Regions from separate parts of the Shewanella sp. SG41-3 genome, predicted to be linked through region 1. Evidence: predicted binding sites of a transcription regulator. Region 1 holds the regulator's gene; the other holds the start of a gene.
What was found. Region 1 encodes sigma-54, which starts transcription at its own class of promoters, with help from an activator protein. Its sites were predicted from a motif close to GTTGGCACGNNNNTNGNNT; they were not measured.
Positions count from the first base shown of each region.

Region 2: a site for sigma-54 is predicted at 2,748-2,766, ahead of H5164_RS13995 (YccF domain-containing protein). Genes of this name have one in related genera too.

Region 1 covers NZ_JACJFJ010000003.1:211,274-216,158, forward strand. Annotated here, with positions in the region: gene lptA (lipopolysaccharide transport periplasmic protein LptA) at 1-521, shown strand, start outside; gene lptB (LPS export ABC transporter ATP-binding protein) at 518-1,249, shown strand; gene H5164_RS06985 (RNA polymerase factor sigma-54) at 1,393-2,877, shown strand; gene hpf (ribosome hibernation promoting factor) at 2,902-3,189, shown strand; gene ptsN (PTS IIA-like nitrogen regulatory protein PtsN) at 3,192-3,635, shown strand; gene rapZ (RNase adapter RapZ) at 3,632-4,495, shown strand; gene H5164_RS07005 (HPr family phosphocarrier protein) at 4,516-4,791, shown strand.
Region 2 covers NZ_JACJFJ010000006.1:299,184-304,068, reverse strand. Annotated here, with positions in the region: gene H5164_RS14010 (LysR family transcriptional regulator) at 1-548, shown strand, start outside; gene H5164_RS14005 (TIGR00266 family protein) at 736-1,524, shown strand; gene H5164_RS14000 (EVE domain-containing protein) at 1,674-2,141, opposite strand; gene H5164_RS13995 (YccF domain-containing protein) at 2,298-2,711, opposite strand; gene H5164_RS13990 (1-aminocyclopropane-1-carboxylate deaminase/D-cysteine desulfhydrase) at 2,909-3,880, shown strand; gene H5164_RS13985 (hypothetical protein) at 4,107-4,280, opposite strand.

The DNA.
Region 1 (4,885 bases):
GCCTGCTGAGTTTACCTACCATAGCGAAACAAGGTGATCTTCAACAAGAGTTGAAAATTGCCTCAGTAAGCCAGTCTGCTGACATTAAAAATAATCAAATTGTTTTTAATGGTCCTGTTACCGTTACCCAAGGCACTATTAACATTAATGCTGATGAGTTACGGGCGTTTACTCCCGAAAACAGCACCAGTAAAAAACTCATCGCTATAGGCAACCCTGCAACGTTTTCACAAGAGTTAGACGACGGTCAAATTGGCACCGCCAGTGCCAACGAAATAAGCTATGATCTTGCTACCACTACACTGACATTGACAGGTAATGCCAAACTGGATCAATCTGGTAGCCAAGTAACCGGTAACCGTATTAAGTACAACATTAACGCTCAAGAGCTGATTGCTGAAAGTACTGGTACAGGGAAAGATCGCGTTATTACTATTATTCAACCTGAGAATTTCCAAGACGAGACTGCACCAAAGCAAAAGCTCCCTGAAATTCCTGTTAAAAAGCAGATCAAACCATGACCCAAATAACCCTAACGGCTGAAAATTTAGCTAAAAGCTATAAAACTCGTCAGGTTGTTAAAGATGTGAGTTTAACCGTTAAAACAGGCCAAATTGTTGGTCTTTTAGGCCCCAATGGTGCAGGTAAAACAACCACGTTTTATATGGTTGTCGGCTTAGTGCAAAGCGATAAAGGTCGGATCTTAATTGATGATGACGACTTAACCGCCGACCCAATGCATCTTAGAGCTCGCAAAGGGATTGGTTACTTGCCGCAAGAAGCCAGTATTTTTCGCAAACTGACCGTATACGACAATATTATGGCCGTATTGCAGACTCGCAAAGAACTCACTACCGACCAACGGATTGAGCAAGTAGAGCATTTATTAGAAGAATTCCATATCACCCATATTCGCGACAGCCAAGGCATGTCGTTGTCTGGTGGGGAACGTCGTCGAGTAGAGATAGCGCGCGCGCTGGCCGCTAATCCTAAATTTATTTTGCTCGATGAGCCTTTTGCGGGGGTTGACCCTATTTCTGTCATCGACATAAAAAAAATCATTCAACAGCTTAAAAACCGCGGCTTAGGGGTATTAATTACCGATCATAACGTACGTGAAACCTTAGACGTCTGTGAGCGCGCTTATATTGTCAGCCAGGGCAATTTAATTGCCGAAGGCACACCTGATGAGATATTGAGTAATCAACAAGTTCGGGCTGTGTACTTAGGTGAACAATTCAAGCTATAGTTACTTTACTGGCCTTTTAGTCTATCTAACTCATTTCATTGAACGATATCTAAATAGCGTTAAATGTCATTGATGTATGTGACAATCGATTACAGTTTTCGAGATTGTCATTTTTATGGAAATCATCTAGGGATAAGCGGTAAATGAAAGCGTCACTCCAACTCAAAATGGGTCAACACTTAACCATGACCCCTCAATTACAGCAAGCGATCCGCTTACTGCAATTATCGTCATTGGAGCTACAGCAAGAAATCCAACAAGCATTGGACTCAAACCCATTGCTTGAAATAGAAGATGAGTTTTCTCAAGCAAAAGACTCAGTAAAAGAAAGTCGCGACCAATCGGACACCGACTTTAGTGACAACAGCGTGGTCAATATAGAAAAAGACACCTCAACAGTCGACACAGCAGAATCCATGACCAAAGAAACCATGGACGATTTAGCTATGGATACCACATGGGATGAAGTGTACACCGCCTCTCCAATGTCAGGTTCAGGCAGCGCTAGCATGCGCGATGATGATATGCCATTCCAAGGTGAAACGACTGAAGGCTTATATGAACATTTAGAGTGGCAAAAAAATCTCACGCCATTTTCTGACACTGATCGAGCGATTGCTACCGCGATTATTGATGCCATTGATGAACGCGGCTATTTAACCCAAAGCACTGAAGATATTCTCGAAGCCATGGGTGATGAAAGTGTTGAACTAGATGAAGTTGAAGCGGTATTAAAACGTATTCAACACTTTGATCCCGTTGGTGTTGCCGCACGAGATTTAAGCGAATGTTTATTCATTCAATTAGCCCAATATGCCGACACAACCCCACATATAGACAATGCCCGTCTGCTCATTAAAGACTATTTAGATTTAATTGCTGGGCGCGATTTTAGATTATTGATGCGCAAAACCAAGCTCAAAGAAAACGAGTTGCGTGACGCAATCACCTTAATCCAGTCACTTAACCCTCGCCCGGGCTTGTTAGTCACCGCTATTGATGACGAATATGTTATTCCTGATGTAACCGTACTAAAGAAGAATGGCCGTTGGGTTGTAGAGTTAAACCCAGACAATATGCCTAAAATTGGCGTTAATCAACAATATGCAGCCATGGCTAGAAGCAGTAAAAACTCTGCCGATAGCCAATTTATTCGCGGTCATTTACAAGAAGCTAAATGGTTCATCAAGAGTATCGAAAGCCGCAATGAGACCTTATTGAAAGTCGCCAATTGTATTGTGCAATTTCAGCAAGGTTTCTTTGAATATGGTGAAGAAGCCATGAAACCTATGGTGCTCAATGATATTGCTGAAGCAGTAGAAATGCATGAATCAACTATTTCACGGGTTACCACTCAAAAATATATGCACACACCACGTGGGCTATTTGAATTAAAGTACTTTTTCTCTAGCCATGTCAGCACCGACGATGGCGGAGAATGCTCATCTACCGCTATTCGTGCTTTTATCAAAAAACTGGTTGCAGCAGAAAACCAGCAAAAGCCATTAAGTGACAGCAAAATGGCCCAACTGCTGGCAGATCAGGGGATCAACGTTGCGCGTCGTACGATTGCAAAATACCGCGAAGCGATGCTCATTCCGCCCTCAAACCAACGTAAGAGTTTATAACCTACAAGGCAACGGAGGATTTTTATGCTTATCAATATGACAGGTAGAAATATCGACATTACCGAATCTTTACGTGAATACGTTCAAGGTAAATTTTCAAAGCTTGAACGACACTTCGATCAGATCAATAATGTACACGTTGTGCTCAATGTAGAAAAATTACAACAAAAAGCAGAAGCTAAAATCAACCTTAATGGTGCAGAGATTTTTGCCATGTCAGAAAGCACTGATATGTATGCTGCAATAGACGCCCTGATCGATAAACTCGACCGTCAGGTAATTAAACACAAAGAGAAGTATACAAAACACTAACGATGGAACTTTGTACCATTCTGCAGCCGGAATGCACTACCTGTGCCACACCGGGCAGTAAGAAAAAAGTACTGGAACTCATCAGCAATTTAGTCGCTGCCCAGTACCCACCCCTATCTTCGCAAGAGGTTTTTGAAAGCCTATTAGCGAGAGAGAAAATGGGTAGCACAGGTATAGGAAATGGCATTGCGATACCTCATGGTAGATTAACGACCATAGAACATCCGATCGCAATATTTATTAAATGTGAAGAAGCCATTGCCTTTGATGCAATCGATAAACAGCCCGTGGATATTTTATTTGCTTTGTTAGTACCTGCAGATCAGTGCCAACAGCATTTAAGCACGCTATCAAGCGTGGCTCAAAAATTAAGCGATAAGCAAATATTGAAACAGCTTCGTAAAACTCACGACTCAACAGAACTTTATCGGGTTATTACTGCATGAAACTTGTCATAGTATCGGGACGTTCAGGCTCAGGAAAATCTGTTGCTCTAAGAGTATTAGAAGATCTAGGGTATTATTGTGTTGATAATTTGCCTTTACCACTGATTGGCATATTACTGGCTCAGCTCAAAGGTAATAATGATCTAGTGGCAATTAGTGTTGATGTACGCAACATTGCCGAGCAAGGTAAAGTCCTTCAAGATCAACTTGCCTTACTTGAACATGACACTGAAATTATTAGCTTCTTTTTGAATTCTAATGATAAAGTGCTACTCAAACGCTATAGCGAAACGCGTCGATTACACCCGTTATCTAAAAATCATATTTCACTGCAAGAAGCGATCATATTAGAAGGCCGTTTACTTGAGCCTATCGCAAAAATTGTTGATCATTATATTGACACCTCTGCCCTGAATATTTACGAATTAAGCGACCAAGTCAGGCAAATCTTGTTAGGTAGTGTCGATAAAGAGTTAGTGATTAACTTTGAGTCTTTTGGCTTTAAACACGGTATGCCAACAGAAGCTGACTTTATGTTTGATGTGCGCTTTTTACCTAATCCGCACTGGGAAATAGCACTACGACCACTCACAGGTTTAGACGAACCGGTACAAGAGTTTTTAGGTCGGCAACCTCTAGTGAATAAGTTTATCTGGCAAATTGAAAACTTATTTGAAACCTGGATGCCGCATTTAGAACGTAATAATCGCAGCTATCTGACTATCGCCATTGGTTGCACCGGTGGCCAGCATCGCTCGGTATATATAGCTGATCAATTAGCAAAAAGGTTTAGACATGGCAGTAAACATACAGTTAATGCTCGCCACAGAGAATTAAATTTAACTGATACTGACAGCTAACTGAGCATAGGATCGCGCCAATGATCAAACTTGAACGCCAAGTAACCATTTCAAATAAATTGGGGTTACATGCTCGAGCTGCAACAAAACTTGCTGTTTTAGCGGGTGATTTTGATGCCAGTATCACGTTAACTCAAGGTGATAAAAACGCCAGTGCAGCTAGTGTACTTGGGTTATTAATGCTTGAAAGTGGCATAGGTAAAATGATCACTGTAACAGCCCAAGGCCCAGATGCTGAAGTGGCATTAAATGCCGTATGTGATCTGATTAATGCTAAATTTGATGAGTCTTGCTAAATTGTTTAGTGATACTTTCACTAATTACTGATCGTTAAGCCATCATCACTTATTTATTTCCATCTTTAAATGAAGTCGTCATACTAACCAAACT
Region 2 (4,885 bases), on a different contig from region 1:
TGGAGTTTTTAGGCGGGGTACAGCATCGATTTGAACGTGATCAAGCCGACTTAATGCTAGTGAAAGACTATCGTACCGGGCCCTCTTATCATCCTAAAGCATTGCCTACCATTACCAGTGTGCTGGTGGCATCATCACAGCATCCATTAAGTCAGCTTAAGAGGATTAGTTTGCCTGAGTTACAGCAACATGTAGAGTTGACCATTGAAGATTCATCTCCTGGTAAACGTGACCGCGATGAAATGCAGTTTGGCGGCGATAAAGTCTTTTATTTGTCGGGCTTTATCATGAAAAAAAATGCCTTACTAAAAGGCCTAGGTTTTGGCTGGATGCCGGATTTTTTAATTACTGAAGAATTACATCAAGGACAACTTATTGAAGTTGATTTTATTGGTGGTAATCGGTTTAGTTTTACCCCGCAACTAGTATCAACTTTAGAGCGACCACTTGGTCGAGCAGGGCAATTATTTACTGAATTAATTTTGCAAGAATTTGCCCAATATCAGCAACAGCAACAATTAGGGTTAAGTGGTGCAGGATTGGGTTAATCATTGGCATACGTCTGGAGAGCCATCAACAGATTTATTGGGCAGCCTAGCACAGTGAAAAGTTGTCGTGTTAAATTGCGGATCCTTTTGTTATTTTATAACATTGTTACAGGGAAATTATTTAGCTTTGTTAGGCGACAACAATGTTAGGCGACAACAATCAATCATAAATTTTTAAGGAATGAAAATGACCAGAAAATGCCATGAAGTAGATTATGAAATTATCGGTTCTAGTATGCAGCTTGTTGAAGTTGAACTTGATCCAAATGAATCAGTGATTGCTGAAGCAGGCGCGATGACCTATATCGAAGAAGATATTAGTTTTGAGGCTAAAATGGGTGATGGCTCTGAGCCTGAATCTGGTTTTTTTGGCAAGCTACTGGGGGCTGGTAAACGTGCCATTTCGGGTGAGGGGATTTTTATGACTCACTTTACCAATGAAGGTCAACATAAACGAAAAGTGGCATTTGCTGCGCCGTTTCCTGGGACTATTTTGGCGATCGACTTAGCTCAACATCAAGGCGAACTTATCTGCCAGAAAGACAGCTTTTTAGCAGCGGCTTTAGGTACACAAGTGAGTATGAAGTTTAATAAGCGATTAGGAACCGGTTTTTTTGGTGGTGAAGGTTTCATTCTACAAAGCCTTAAAGGTGATGGTATGGCATTTGTGCATGCCGGTGGCACACTGATAAAAAAAGAATTACGTGGTGAGACATTGCGAGTTGATACTGGGTGTTTAGTCGGATTTACGCCCGGGATTGATTATGATATTCAGCGCGCTGGTTCTTTAAAATCAATGGTGTTTGGTGGCGAAGGTTTGTTTCTTGCGACCTTACAAGGTCATGGGACAGTATGGTTACAAAGCTTACCGTTTTCTCGCATGGCTGACAGAATTATTGCTCATGCACCATCTCGTGGTGGCAAAGATCAGGGTGAAGGATCTGTGCTTGGTGGAATAGGGCGGATGATTAACTAATCTGGGCATTGGCTGATCTTATTCATTTTCGTTCGCAGTTAGATGCTCAGACGATTTAGCGCTAATTGTCTGAGCAGTCTTTAGGAAGCGGCTTTTAAAAGGATAGTTACCTGTTAGCGACCAGCAACCCAGTGGTTAATTCAAGGTTATTAATCTACGTTTGTTAGTTTCATAATGTGTTGGTATTGCTCTTGTGTGACGGGCTGAACACTCAGGCGAGTACCTTTAGCGACTAGTACCATATCTTGCAGTAAGGGATCTGCCTTCAATTGCTTCAAGCTGACTGGGTTAGAGAATTTGGCCACAAATTGAATATGCACTTGCCACCAACGAGGTCCAGTGGCGTCAGATTTCATATCAAAATACGCTGAGCGGTCATCAAAAGCGCTGACATCAATTTGAGGTTGACTGCTAATGTTGGCTAAACCTACAATGGCAGGTACTTTGCAGCTAGAGTGGTAAAACAACACTAGATCACCCAATGCGATTTGATCGCGAATATAATTACGTGCTTGATAGTTACGAATACCTTGCCAAGCAACCGTTTGCTGCTCACACATCTGAAGATCATCAATGCTAAAGTCATCTGGTTCAGACTTCATTAACCAATAGTTCATGCGATTCCATTACTGTCATTAAAGAGAGTGAATTACTTTTCTGTGCTTGATTATGGCAATGTACACGCTGCGAAGACAATTAGGCAAATAAAAAGCCGATAGCACTGTGCTATCGGCTTTTTATAACAGTGGTCATTCAACAGTTATTAATGAATGCTAATAAGTCGGTTTGGCAATAACAGTTTGACCAATAGGGGTTAAACTTAATAAGGCTAACTTAAGATGTTGTAACGCGAAAGGAATACCTATAATTGTTACAAAACAAGCCAATGCATGGACTAGATGGCCAATCGCAAGCCAAATACCAAAGCATAAAAACCATATAACATTACCGACTAAACCTAACGTGCCAGTGCCAATATCTTCTTGGCCTGAAATGTGTTTTCGGTTAACCGTTTCTTGCCCAAATGGCCAGAAAGCCAGCTCGCCAATAACAAAACATGCACGGCCAAATGGGATACCAATGATACTGATAAAGCATAATAGCCCCACCAACCACCATGCTAGGCCCATGATAAAACCACCCATAAGAAACCAAGCAATATTAAAGATTAAGCGTAAAAGTGACATTTTCAATCCTATCAATAGTCAATATTACTTAGAATATAGCGATATTCATGCCATATTTTTAACTGTTTGATTATAATAGGTTAAATGTTAATTTTTTACTTTATGACTAGGTGTGTGTGATGAGTAATACAAATGAATCGATGAGATTTATCATTTTTTAGTTAAAATACTCATATTACAGTTGATTAAGGCAATGTATGTTTTCGATAAGCCCAGTACAAGCGATGAATTTTGATGGACGCAGCATCTATATTAAACGGGATGATCTATTACATGCTGATTTTAGTGGTAATAAAGCGCGTAAATTTTATCATTTCCTCCATCATGATTATTCACACGTTACCCAGCTAGTGGCATCGGGCTCGGCACAAGCCAACTCATTGTACTCCTTGTCTGTACTTGCAAAGCTGCAAGGATGGAAATTTGATTACTATGTAAGTCATATCAACACATTCTTGTTACAACATCCTCAGGGTAACTATGCTGCTGCGATACAAAATGGTGCCAATATTATTGATGTCAGTCATTTGGCCGATGCCGAAAATCTTCAAGGTATGCATTTAGACGATGCCATGCAATACATTGTGTCGTCGCACCCAAATTACACAGATAAAAATCAATTACTATTTATTCCCGAAGGTGGACGTTGTGGGTATGCCGAAACCGGGATAACACAACTCGCCAGTGAAATTATTCAATGGGCTCAAGATCGACGACTAAATGAGTTGATGGTATTTCTCCCCTCAGGCACGGGGACCACTGCGGCTTATTTAAATAAACAAATTATTCAACAACTGACTCAATTATCATTAACGGAAGTTTTTGCTATTGAGGTGTTAACTTGCAGTACCGTTGGCGGAGATAAATATTTACGCCAACAGTTTTCACAATTAGTTGATGAGATTTATTTTCCTAGAATTATTAATGATGGTCATAAATATCATTTTGGGAAATTATCACAACGTTGTTTTGATATGTGGAAAACAGTTTGCCAGTCGGGAATTGAATTTGAATTGTTGTATGATCCGGTTGGCTTTTTAGTATTACAACATTATTTAAATAGTCAGGCTGTCAGTGCCACCAATGTTCTTTACATACATCAGGGGGGAGCCTTAGGCAATAAAACCATGTTACCAAGATACCAACGAAAATTTCCTCACTCGGTTTGATCACACCAGTGCAGGATGCATTTTTGCTACAAGGTATTGATAGTAAGAGAAATAGGTTTTTTAGATGGTTAACTTGGGGTTTAAAATTGAAGAGTAACTTGAAAATAAGCTAGTGAGCTATTCATTTTACTCTGTTTTAATAAACATCGGTAATTGAGAGGAGAATACCGAGAAATGAGTTTATTAAATAACAGAGTAAATGATTAACGCAAAGCGTTAGGGGGGATTACTTATTAGCTGATAATAACCATTTCATGAAGTTTATTGCTTCAATACGCTTTGAAAAGGTTTTTTTGTTTTTACCTAGGCTGTCGGTAAAAGCAATTGAGTTTTTGTTTGACGAAATAGAATTAACTGGAAAGCTAACTGAAATTTCGTGTCCATTAATGTTGTATGACATTGGCCACACTCCTTCTATATATTCACCCATTAGGTGAGACAATTGTTCAATAAAATATCCTTGGCATTTTTTAGTGTTGCAAAAGATTAATGTTTCGAGATTTAACTTAACCTATCTTTTACTCACTAATCAAGTGTTGTTATGTGAATAGTTGATTAAGGTCTAATTTGTGTCTACAACTTTTATGTTGCCACATAGCCTAAAATCACAGTAATACATACAGCACTTAATTTGTAAGTTGAACATAGTTTTATGACAATAAGATTACGCCAATAGAAATTATCATATCAACAGAAATCAATTGAATTTAAAACAATGTACAGAAGCTTGTCTTGGGTTTATTTACGAAGTGAAGTTGAGCAGACTTACAGGTAGGTAACCAAAATTAACAAGAAAACTAAATCTGTGTAGATAATATACTGAGTGTTTGCATATGGCAATAGTCTTTTTCAATTTTTAATCAAATTAATGTGCTTTTCGATTAAAAAATAGCTAATCCTAATGGCATTACTGGTTATTCATAGGATAATTTCACTGCGTTATACAGTTTAGCTCATAAAAATGGATGATGAGGTACCTCATCATCCATCTTCTAAATCATTCTT